DNA from 2 places in the Lysinibacillus sp. S1 genome. Region 2 is predicted to be linked to the other one. Evidence: a T-box and tRNA genes for the amino acid it is inferred to sense, from the RefSeq annotation. Region 2 holds a T-box; the other holds one or more tRNA genes.
The links. A T-box is a leader RNA that pairs with one kind of tRNA and senses whether it is charged. The one in region 2 lies ahead of argS (arginine--tRNA ligase), so its partner is inferred to be a tRNA-Arg.

Region 1: it encodes a tRNA-Arg, which carries the amino acid that the T-box ahead of argS (arginine--tRNA ligase) is inferred to sense. The anticodon was not compared.

The regions. Positions count from the first base shown of each region.
Region 1 covers NZ_CP173154.1:3,601,494-3,606,955, reverse strand. The annotation lists gene ACHZEU_RS17990 (amino acid ABC transporter ATP-binding protein) at 19-741, opposite strand; gene ACHZEU_RS17985 (amino acid ABC transporter permease) at 738-1,448, opposite strand; gene ACHZEU_RS17980 (basic amino acid ABC transporter substrate-binding protein) at 1,535-2,332, opposite strand; tRNA gene ACHZEU_RS17975 (tRNA-Arg) at 2,832-2,906, opposite strand; gene clpP (ATP-dependent Clp endopeptidase proteolytic subunit ClpP) at 3,216-3,806, shown strand; gene ACHZEU_RS17965 (HPr family phosphocarrier protein) at 3,861-4,118, opposite strand; gene whiA (DNA-binding protein WhiA) at 4,231-5,178, opposite strand; gene yvcK (YvcK family protein) at 5,244-5,462, opposite strand, start outside.
Region 2 covers NZ_CP173154.1:424,725-430,186, forward strand. The annotation lists gene ACHZEU_RS02160 (CynX/NimT family MFS transporter) at 1-546, opposite strand, end outside; gene argS (arginine--tRNA ligase) at 677-2,350, opposite strand; T-box leader at 2,395-2,614, opposite strand; gene ACHZEU_RS02170 (FAD-dependent oxidoreductase) at 2,696-4,582, opposite strand; gene ACHZEU_RS02175 (ABC-F family ATP-binding cassette domain-containing protein) at 5,183-5,462, shown strand, end outside.

The sequences.
Region 1 (5,462 bases), 1.5 Mb from region 2:
TCGTTCGCTTTTTCAGCTTTATAATACTTTTCCTAAAAACGCTTTCGTACGGTCGCTTTGGGGATTGCCGAATAGTTCCTCTGGAGACCCTTCTTCTACAATATAGCCCCCATCCATGAAGACTACTCGATCACCTACTTCACGAGCAAAGCCCATTTCATGTGTCACAACTACCATTGTCATCCCTTCAGCTGCTAGATTTTTCATAACATCTAGCACCTCTTTTACCATTTCAGGGTCAAGTGCTGAAGTTGGCTCGTCAAATAAAATAGCTTTTGGCTTCATTGCTAAGGCACGAGCAATCGCCACACGTTGTTGCTGACCACCTGATAGCTGCTCAGGATAATTATAGGCCTTGCTGTCGAGCCCGACCTTTTTTAATAGCTCATGTCCTAAAGCTTCTGCGTCTGTACGATTCATTTTACGAATTTGCATAGGTGCCATCGTGACATTATCGATAACTGTCATATGCGGGAATAAGTTAAATTGTTGAAACACCATACCCACTTCAGCGCGAATTTCATTGATATTCGTTTTAGGATCATTAATTTTTACATTTTCAATATAAATAGCACCATCCGTTACTTCTTCTAACATATTGATGCAACGGAGAAATGTACTTTTTCCTGAACCAGACGGCCCAATAACACAGACAACTTGTTTTTCTTGAATTTCATAATCGATTCCTTTTAATACTTCAAGCTTGCCAAAGTATTTGTGTAGGTTTTCAATTTTTATCATCTAGCTTCCCGCCCTTCTACCTTAGCTTTACGAGGGACATAGCTATTGCTAAATCGTTTCTCGATAAATGCTACAATCTTCGTTACACCATATGTCAACACTAAATATAATAATGCTGCAACGATATACGGTTCCCAGAAGCGGAAGCTTGCACCAGCTACGACCTTACTAGCGTATAAAATATCTGGTGCTGCAATTACAGTTACGAGTGAAGAATCTTTTAATAATGCAATAAATTCATTGCCCAATGGCGGAATCATACGTCTAAATGCTTGAGGTAAAATGACCTTACGCATCGCTTGGTTATGCGTTAATCCAAGAGAGCGAGCAGCCTCCATTTGCCCTTTTGCAATACTTTGAATCCCTGCACGGAAAATTTCCGCATTATAAGCAGCACAGTTTAAAATAAGCGCTGTAATCCCTGATACCATATAACCTAAAGAATGACCAAAAATTGTTGGAATAACTGCTAAGTGAATTAACAAGATTTGTACAAGCATCGGTGTTCCACGGAATAAATCGATATATAGTTTAGATGGCCAATAAATCCATTTTTTACTCGATAATTTTCCAAGGCCTAAAAATAGTCCTAATAGAATACCGCCAAAATAACCACTAAGTGTCAAAATAAGTGTTACGCCAATACCTCGTATAAACATATCTCGGTAGTTCCAGACAATGTCCCAGCGTAAGTCAAAGATGTCCATCCGAAAACCCCATTCCCCTTTAAATTACAATTAATAAATGAGCTGTTAGCACAGTTACTATGTTAGTAGCATCATTTCATTCATTTTTATTGAAAATCAATGCCTGTAATTTCTTTTAATTTACCGTTTTCTTTAATCTTTTTAAGACCTTCGTTTAATTTATCTAGCAATTCTTTATTCCCTTTTTGAACCATGAAGCCATAGTATTCTTTTTCGAATGCATCATCTTCAATTACTTTTAGTTTTTGATCTGGGTGAGCTTTGATATATTCATAAACTACTGCATTATCTCCGATAGCTGCATCAACATTACCATTTAGCATCTCTTGGATAGCGATTGGCTGACTTTCAAAAGCCATAATATTTGTACTTGCTTCCCCTTGTAGCTTTTTCGCTGCCATATGACCAGTTGCATTGATTTGTACAGATACTTTTTTATCTTTTAATTCATCAAGAGATTTAATCTTTGAATCTTCTTTCACAACAATTAATAACTGAGACTCATAATACGGTTCTGTAAAATCAAATGATTCTTTACGCTCTTCCGTAATTGTGATTCCAGAAGCACCGATATCTGTTTCACCGTTCTTAATTGTTTGGAACACTGGCTCCCATCCAATATTATTCCACTCAACCTCAAAGTCCATCTCATCTGCAATAGCTTGTAGAATATCGACATCAATCCCTACAATTTTCCCTGAATCGTCAACAGATTCAAATGGTGCAAAAGTTGCCTCAGTACCTACTTTGTAAACCTTTTTGCCATCTCCACCATCTTCTGAAGATGAGCTACCTGAAGATGCATCATCTTTTGTACCACAACCTGCAAGTGCTAATGTTAAAGCTGCAATAATCATCAGTAACATCCAACCTGTTTTTTTCATTGTATTTCCCCCTAGTTCGATAATTTTCCGAATTACGTATTATTTTTCGCAATTCGGAAATGTTAGACTATTAGGTCAATTATATTAACATTATAGTATTTAGACAACAACTTTTCGCATAAAATTAAATATTTTTTCATATAAATTTATAATAAATTCATATAATTTGAAAAAACATGTATAAATAACAAGAAAATTAACCTAAAACTAATATATATACAATAAGAACCATGCCAAATTTCGATAAATTTAGGCAAAAAAAAAGAATCCCCTCAGATAGGATTCTTTTTTTTCGACTATTACTAGTCTCACGTACAGTATGTTCACTAAAAAATAATTTGGAGTTGTTGCTTTTTTGAAGGTTTGAAAGGAATAAATAGGGGAATAATGCCAACTAGGACAGTATTCCCTTTATTCTTCCTCTCGATCTCCAGTAAGCAGGCTGCTAAACTACTTATTAGGAGATGAGCTATAACAGTATATCAATTGATCAGTAAAATGGCGCCCTCGGAGGGAATCGAACCCCCAGTGCAAGAACCGGAATCTTACGTGTTATCCATTACACCACGAGGGCAAAAGACACAAAAAAAAAGTACTCACTCTAGGCTTACGAAAAGCATGATGTAGATAACCCTCATTTTTGAAGCATACCTGCAAAATAGTGTCCTGTACTTTAAACCTTATAACCTTAATCATTATACAAGCCTATCCTATATAATTCAACCATAGAATGCAAAAACAATTTATTTTTTTTAATTTCACTTTAGCAGGGTTAATATTTGACCTTCCCTGACTATAATGTGTATGATAAGGATACAGCTGAAATACAAAGGAAAATTTTCAGCAAAGGTATTCGAATTTAGCTTTTTAAGGAGGATTTAACATGAATTTAATTCCTACAGTTATTGAACAAACTAGTCGTGGTGAGCGTGCATATGACATTTATTCACGTCTACTTAAAGACCGTATTATCCTTTTAGGAAGTGCTATTGATGACAATGTTGCTAACTCCATTGTCGCTCAGCTTCTTTTCCTACAAGCAGAAGATCCAGATAAAGATATCTCTCTTTATATTAACTCACCTGGCGGATCCATTACGGCTGGTATGGCTATCTATGACACAATGCAAATCATTAAACCACAGGTACAAACAATTTGTATTGGTATGGCTGCATCAATGGGTGCTTTCCTACTTGCAGCTGGAGAACCTGGTAAACGTTTTGCCTTACCAAATGCTGAAGTCATGATTCACCAACCACTAGGTGGTGCACAAGGTCAAGCGACAGAAATTGAAATTGCTGCTAAACGTATTCTATTCTTACGTGAGAAATTAAATGGCATTTTATCTGAACGCACTGGTCAACCACTTGAAGTCATTGCAAGAGACACAGATCGTGATAACTTCATGACTGCTGAACGTGCAAAAGAATACGGTTTAATCGATCATATTATGCACCGTAGCGATAATAAATAAAAAATAGAAGGCATCACAGAATTGCTCTGTGATGCCTTTTGTATTTAATGAATGTTAATCTTCATTTTCAATAATTGTTGCCAATGCTGTAACCGCTTGCTCAGCATCGTTACCTTCACTGCTTAAAGTCACTTCGGTACCTTTAGCAACTGCTAAGCTCATAACACCCATAATGGATTTGGCATTTACTTTTTTCTCATCTTTTTCTAGAAAGATATCAGCACTAAAACGATTTGCTTCTTGCACAAATAGTGCTGCTTGTCTAGCTTGTAGTCCTAATTTTAATTTAACCTGGACTCTTCTCTCAATCATTCTCAAAACTCCCCTTCACTACCGTTCGTCTATTAGTTTTATCTTACCTTACTTACTGGCAAAAGAACAATAAGCGATTAGCATGACATTCATACCTGAAAAGTATGATAACTTAACCACCTATTTTTTCACCACGCCTTAATGCATCCGCAATCTCATCAATTTTTCTCAATCGATGGTTAACACCTGATTTACTAACCGTTCCACTAGATACCATTTCACCAAGCTCTTTTAATGTCACATCTTGGTATTCAACACGGAGACGTGCTATTTCACGAAGCTTCTCCGGTAGTTGATCAAGACCAATTGAATTTTCAATAAATCGAATATTCTCAACCTGCCGTAATGCTGCTCCAATGGTTTTATTTAAATTGGCAGTTTCACAGTTCACAATACGGTTGACACTATTACGCATATCTCGCAAAATCCGAACATCTTCAAATTTCATCATAGCCTGATGCGCTCCAACAATATTAAGGAAATCTGAAATTTTTTCTGCTTCTTTTAAGTAAGTTACAAAGCCTTTTTTACGTTCAATTGTTTTGGCATTGAGTTCAAATTCATTCATCAAATCCATTAATGCCTCACCATGTTCTTTATATAAAGAATAAACCTCTAAATGATAAGCCGATGTTTCTGGATTATTGACGGAACCTCCTGCTAAAAAGGCTCCTCTTAAATAAGCTCTTTTTTGGCCGCTCTTTTGAATGAGCTTTCTTGAGATAGTATGGTTAAATTGAAAGTCGTCTGAGATGATTTCTAAATCAATTAATAGCTCACGCGCTCCTTCTCTTACACGGCATATATACACATTATTTTTTTTCAATCGCATTTTCTTACGAACAAGTAATTCAACATTGTACGGATACAATTTTTTCATAATCGTATATAGTCTTCTGGCAATTGCAGCGTTTTCGGTTTGCACGTCTAAGCTTAGTTGTTTATTTGCAAAGGATAATGAACCATTCATACGAATTAGGGCAGAAACTTCTGCTTTCATACAATGATTGTCCGCTTCTATTTGTGTCAATTCTTTTTTTGTTTCAGAAGCAAAAGACATATCACGCCCCCCTTTCAATCATGATTTCTATGTATATGTTCATCTTACCATATACAATAAAGCCATTATGTTTCTATTATTGGTCCTCTTACTTTTTGATGGTAAATATCAGCATAATCTACCAGCCATTCTGCAACATTTGTAGCATTATGTCGAACCGTTCCATCAGGTCGAATTGTAGCAATGTCTCGTTTGATAACTTCTAATCCCATACTTTCAAGCTTTGCTACGTCAAATGTTACTGGTTCCGCTCTTTCTTCTTTATACAGTTCTTTTACAGGGTT
Region 2 (5,462 bases):
AACGAGAGCAATTATAGCAAGGATTGACCACATACCAAGGGCGATTGTCCAGCTATTACTGAAACTCTGATAAAAAGTCACGGTTAAGGCTGCACTTAAAGTAGCCCCTACGCCTATACCGAATGAATAGATACCGACTACTGTCGTAAAACGTTCTGGAAACTTTTTCTTAATATAAGCATTTAGGATAGGACCAATCATTGCAATCGCTAAGCCTGCCGCAAAGCTTGTCACGATGAGCAAGAGATAGCTTGCTTGGAAAAAGCGTAGCCCATTCGCGATTACAAGGATGGCCACTAAAAGGGTGATAGCTGATTTCGTGCCCATTTTTCGCTGAAGCGGGACAGCCAAAGGTGCGAATAATCCCATACAAAAAACGGGGATAGCTGTGAGAAAGCTCATGCTTGTATTCGAGACTTGTAAGGATGTCATGAGGACATTAAAAAGCGGTCCTATTCCCGTGACAGCTGGCCTCATATTAAGAGCGACAAAAAATATACTAATGACCACGAAGGTGAGTGATAATGTCCAATGTTTTTTAACCAATTGTTTGATCCCCTCTGTTATTACGCAGCCTTCATTTATGAAAAGCTTGCATGGATTCCTCTATCCTTTTATCATGTTTTCGATGGTTGGTCAATGATTGGACAGTTTACCTTTACATGGCTAAGGCTTCTTACATATTTTCAGGTGATTCAATACCTAATAAGGCTAATGACTCTTTTAAAACAATAGCAACACTCTGACATAATGCAAGACGGGATGCTTGCTGTTCATCTTCTACTAATATTTTGTACTGTGCATAATATTTATTAAATAAACGTGCCAGTTGTAAGGCATATTTCGCTATTTGGGACGGATCAGCCTGCTCAAAAGCTATAGCTACCGTTTTAGGAAACTGTTCTAGTAATGAAATAATCGGCCAAGCCTGCTCTCCTAAAGATTTGAAGAGCATATCTTGAGTCGGAGCTTTCTTTTTATCTAAAATAGAGCAAATACGTGCATATGTATACTGTACATATGGCCCTGTTTCGCCTTCAAAATTCATCATTTGCTCGATTGAAAATTCAATATCGTTGAGACGATGGGATTTTAAATCATTAAAAATTACCGCTCCAACCCCCACTTGCTTTGCGACTTGCTCTTTGTTAGGTAGAGAAGGGTTTTTCTGCTCCATATTACGCTTTGCAGTCGTTATAGCTTCTGCTAGTACATCTGCTAATAACACCACTTTGCCTTTACGCGTCGACATTTTTTTGCCATCCTTCAGTATCATGCCAAATGACACATGTTGCAGATTCTTTGCCCAAGGATAGCCCATTTTTTCGATGACCTGAAAAAGTTGTTTAAAGTGGAGGGACTGCTCATTGCCAACAACGTAGAACATCTTATGGGGCTGGTAGTGCTGTTGGCGATACAGGGCTGCTGCTAAATCACGCGTCGCATAAAGCGTGGCTCCATCCGTTTTCGTTATTAAACATGGAGGCATCTCCTCCATCTCCACAACATACGCACCTTCTGATTCCACAAGGAGCCCTTTTTCTTTTAATTCTGTTACAACGGACGGCATTTTGTCATTGTAAAAGGCTTCACCTATAAAGGCATCAAAATGAATTCCTAATAGCTCATATATTGTTTGAAATTCTATGAATGACACATCTCGGAACCATTGCCATAATGCCTGCGCCTCTTCATTACCGTCCTCCAATGCTTTAAAGGCGGCACGAGCCTGTTCATTGAGCGTTGGGTCTTGCTCGGCCTCTTCATGAAACTTCACATAAATCTTTAATAACTCCTCTATCGGGGAAGCCGAAATAGCTTGTTTATCACCCCAAAGCTGATAAGCAACAATAAGCTTGCCAAATTGTGTACCCCAGTCCCCTAAATGATTGATACGAATGGCTTGATAGCCATTTTTTTCTGCAATATTTGCTAAGGCATTGCCGATGACTGTTGAACGTAAATGTCCCATCGAGAAAGGCTTGGCGATATTAGGAGAGGAAAAATCCAAGACGACCGTTCCCATCTTTGTTGGCGTAGTACCATATTGTTGCTTGTCGCGCAGAATCTTGCGTAACACCTGTTGCGTCACCTTTTGTTGATCAAGAAAAATATTGACATAGCCACCAACAGCTTGCACACGCTCGATACTGTCATGATTTAATTGACTTGCTATCTGTGCTGCGATACTTTGCGGTGATTTTTTCAACACTTTTGCTAGAGTAAAGCATGGAAAGGCTACGTCCCCTAGCTCCAAGCTTTTGGGTTTTTCTAATAATGACAATATGTCCTCTCCTATTATTTGCTGCTTTAATGTGACTGCTATACTGTCGGCGATTTGTTGATTCATTTTGCTCCTCCTCCTGTTCAAATAAAAAAGCCCTCGCCTCTATAATTAGAGACGAGAGCATGATAATCCCGTGGTACCACTCTAGTTGCCATGTAACATGACCACTTTCCGTTGTTAACGAGGTGACGCCCCGCTATTCTCTACTATTTGTTCGAGAATCTTCTCCAAAGTGCGCTTCGTTCATGGTTCCTGCATTAGGCTCCCACCATCCCTAACTCGCTAGCCAGTCATTCCATCAATTACTCTCTTTTTCATCGAATTTTTTTATGATTTTGACATATATTACAGGACTTTCTAATTGGCGTCAACCCTTTTTTACGTTGCCGTTTCAGCAAAAAACGCTCCTCACAAGGAGGAACGTTTTTTTTCTACATAATGAATCACATCAGCCATAATCGCATACATCTCTTTTAATTTTAATTTCTTATTATCAGAGACTTTCTTCGCTACTTTCTCCGTGACAATTCCTTTTTCTACCAATGTATCCCAGCTAGTCGCATTGGATTCACCGATGAGGACGTCAGCCAAATATTGAGCTAACTCATCTCGCTCAATAGCTTCATCGCCTTGATTATAAACTTTATTGATGACAATTTCGAGCTGGTCCTTCATTCCTGCTGCACTTTCTCCACCAGCACGTAGCATGCTCTCTTTTAACATTTTAGCAAACTTTATTTTCGTCGCCTTACTGTCTACTTTTAGGTCATTATCATAGCCGCCCACAACAAGGCCGTAATTAATGAGGGTTTGAATGGCTTCATCATACCATTCTCCTTGATATGGATACTCAATTGAAAATGAATCAACATAGGCACCTTGCTTAGCCAATTGCTTTCGTAATGTAGCGATTAATGGTTTATCCTTACTCATGTCTCTAAAGGTTACATCGTGCTTCTGTGCAAGAGCAGCTGCAGTCCCAGCCGCTTCACCTGTCACCATCCCTGTTGGAACAATACGTGCACTACCAGCTGCAAGTGATGAATAACCAGCAGAGCGTCCGACAACCAATAAGCCATCAATATCCTTCGGTACTAACGACCGGAAAGGAATAGCATATTGCTTGGGTGAAGCGATCACATAGCCGTAATCATGAGGCGTTTGCGCTTGCACATCGACTGGATAAGAGGCAATGCCAATGCTATCCCACTGATCACTATTTTTCCACAGGTCTGCCATTGGTAATTGATACTCTGCCCAAATATGTCTCGTTTCTCGGACGTAGAGCTCTTCTGGATAGCTGACAATTTCAGCTTTTTCAAACCCTGGGAAGTTTGTTTGTAAATATTTTAGAATGTGTAACGTTTCTTTCTTCCCAGCGACAATCGCCGCTTGTTTTGAGGATTCATTCAAGCCATCAATACCAAAAATCTGTAAGGCATTGATGAAATATTCATCATCTACACGAGCTAAGTTTAACCCTCGTAATCTTGTACCCTCTTGTAATGGCTTGTATTCATCATGTAGCTTTGTAAAGCCCCACATCACCGTATGATTTAAATTAGCACCGCCAAATACACCGGAATTAGCCGCTTTTTTGACTTCATCCCAATTGACATTTTTTAAATGTAGCATTAAAGTCACAGCCATACGCTTATCCTTTATGCCAATATCTTCTCCGCCCACAAAGAAAGGAACGCCCGACAAGGCTGCAAAATCAGCATCCTGTGTAGCATCTATGAATGATTTCCCCCTCACAACATATGTACCGTACTCATTTTTTAATTCCACAGACGTTAATTGTTGTTGTTTAACATTTGCTTTCACAACCTCGGTTTGCACGGATAACGTTAAGTTGGGCTCTTCATCGATCAGCTTTTTAAAGGCTGCCTTAGCACCTACAATACCAAAAGCGTCATTCCCTCTAACAAGTTCATGCCATTCCTTAAATATTCCCTCACTAATCGAGTTGTTATGGCCATCACGAGGAATGTCGAGGAAATTCAGCATACCATATGTAAATAATCCACCTAACTCTTGTCGTTTTTCGACCAGCAATGTTTTCGCACCATTTCGAGCAGCAGCCACAGCCGCAGCCACTCCCTCTGGCTCACCACCGATGACAATAACATCATATTCTTCCTCTATATGTTCAATTGGTTCTGGCTTTTTATACTCATCTACTAATTTATCGTATGCCATAGAGTTTGTTATTTCTTTAATAAAATAGTAGCTACCAAACCCAACTAAAACTACTATTACACAAGTGGCTGTCCATAATAAGCCCTTACCCATAATATACCTCCAATTGTTAAAATTTCCATTGATGTGTTTATTTAATCATCATTCCCGCCACAAGGGCTGAATGTCCTAGTTGAACGCAGGCATAGCATATCATTACCACAAACGAATAATTCTTTAGCTTACAGCATTCTTCTATGAAATTATCATTAAGATAAATGAATGAAATCATTTATGAGGATTGTGATGTTTTTCGTCTAACTTTAGCAACATCTATCTAGTATAAATGAAAGAGCCACGAATAGCTGGCATTCAAAACGGGGATGGGCTTGTGGGCACCAGTGATGATTTACTTGATATATAAACAGTCAGAATCATTTTAGACGAAACCTTTGTGAATAAGCAACTAAAATCCCCGTGGTAAATGATGTCATTTTTCTATTCTTTTTCAAAAATAGTTAATCACACTACAATATAGACGCTCCACTCTCAAAGAAAGTTACACCAAATTTAATTTTTTTATTGTATCTTTATTCAGTTTATGTTTAACAAAAAATGTGGAAAGAACGCCAAACCTTGATTTAATAATGTTTATAGACTATGGAACATATTTCATGCTATACTAGAGCCATTGTGAAAAAAGGAGGAACTTGCATGATTCAAGTTAGTAATGTAGGTCTTCGCTATGGCGATCGTAAACTATTTGAAGACGTAAATATAAAATTCACACCAGGCAATTGCTACGGTTTAATTGGGGCAAATGGTGCTGGTAAATCAACATTTTTAAAAATCCTTTCTGGTGAAATCGAAGCGCAGGAAGGAAATGTATCGATGGGTAAGGACGAACGTTTATCTGTCCTGAAACAAAACCACTTCGAATACGATGAGCATACAGTGCTCGACACAGTTATTATGGGGAATAAACGCCTATATG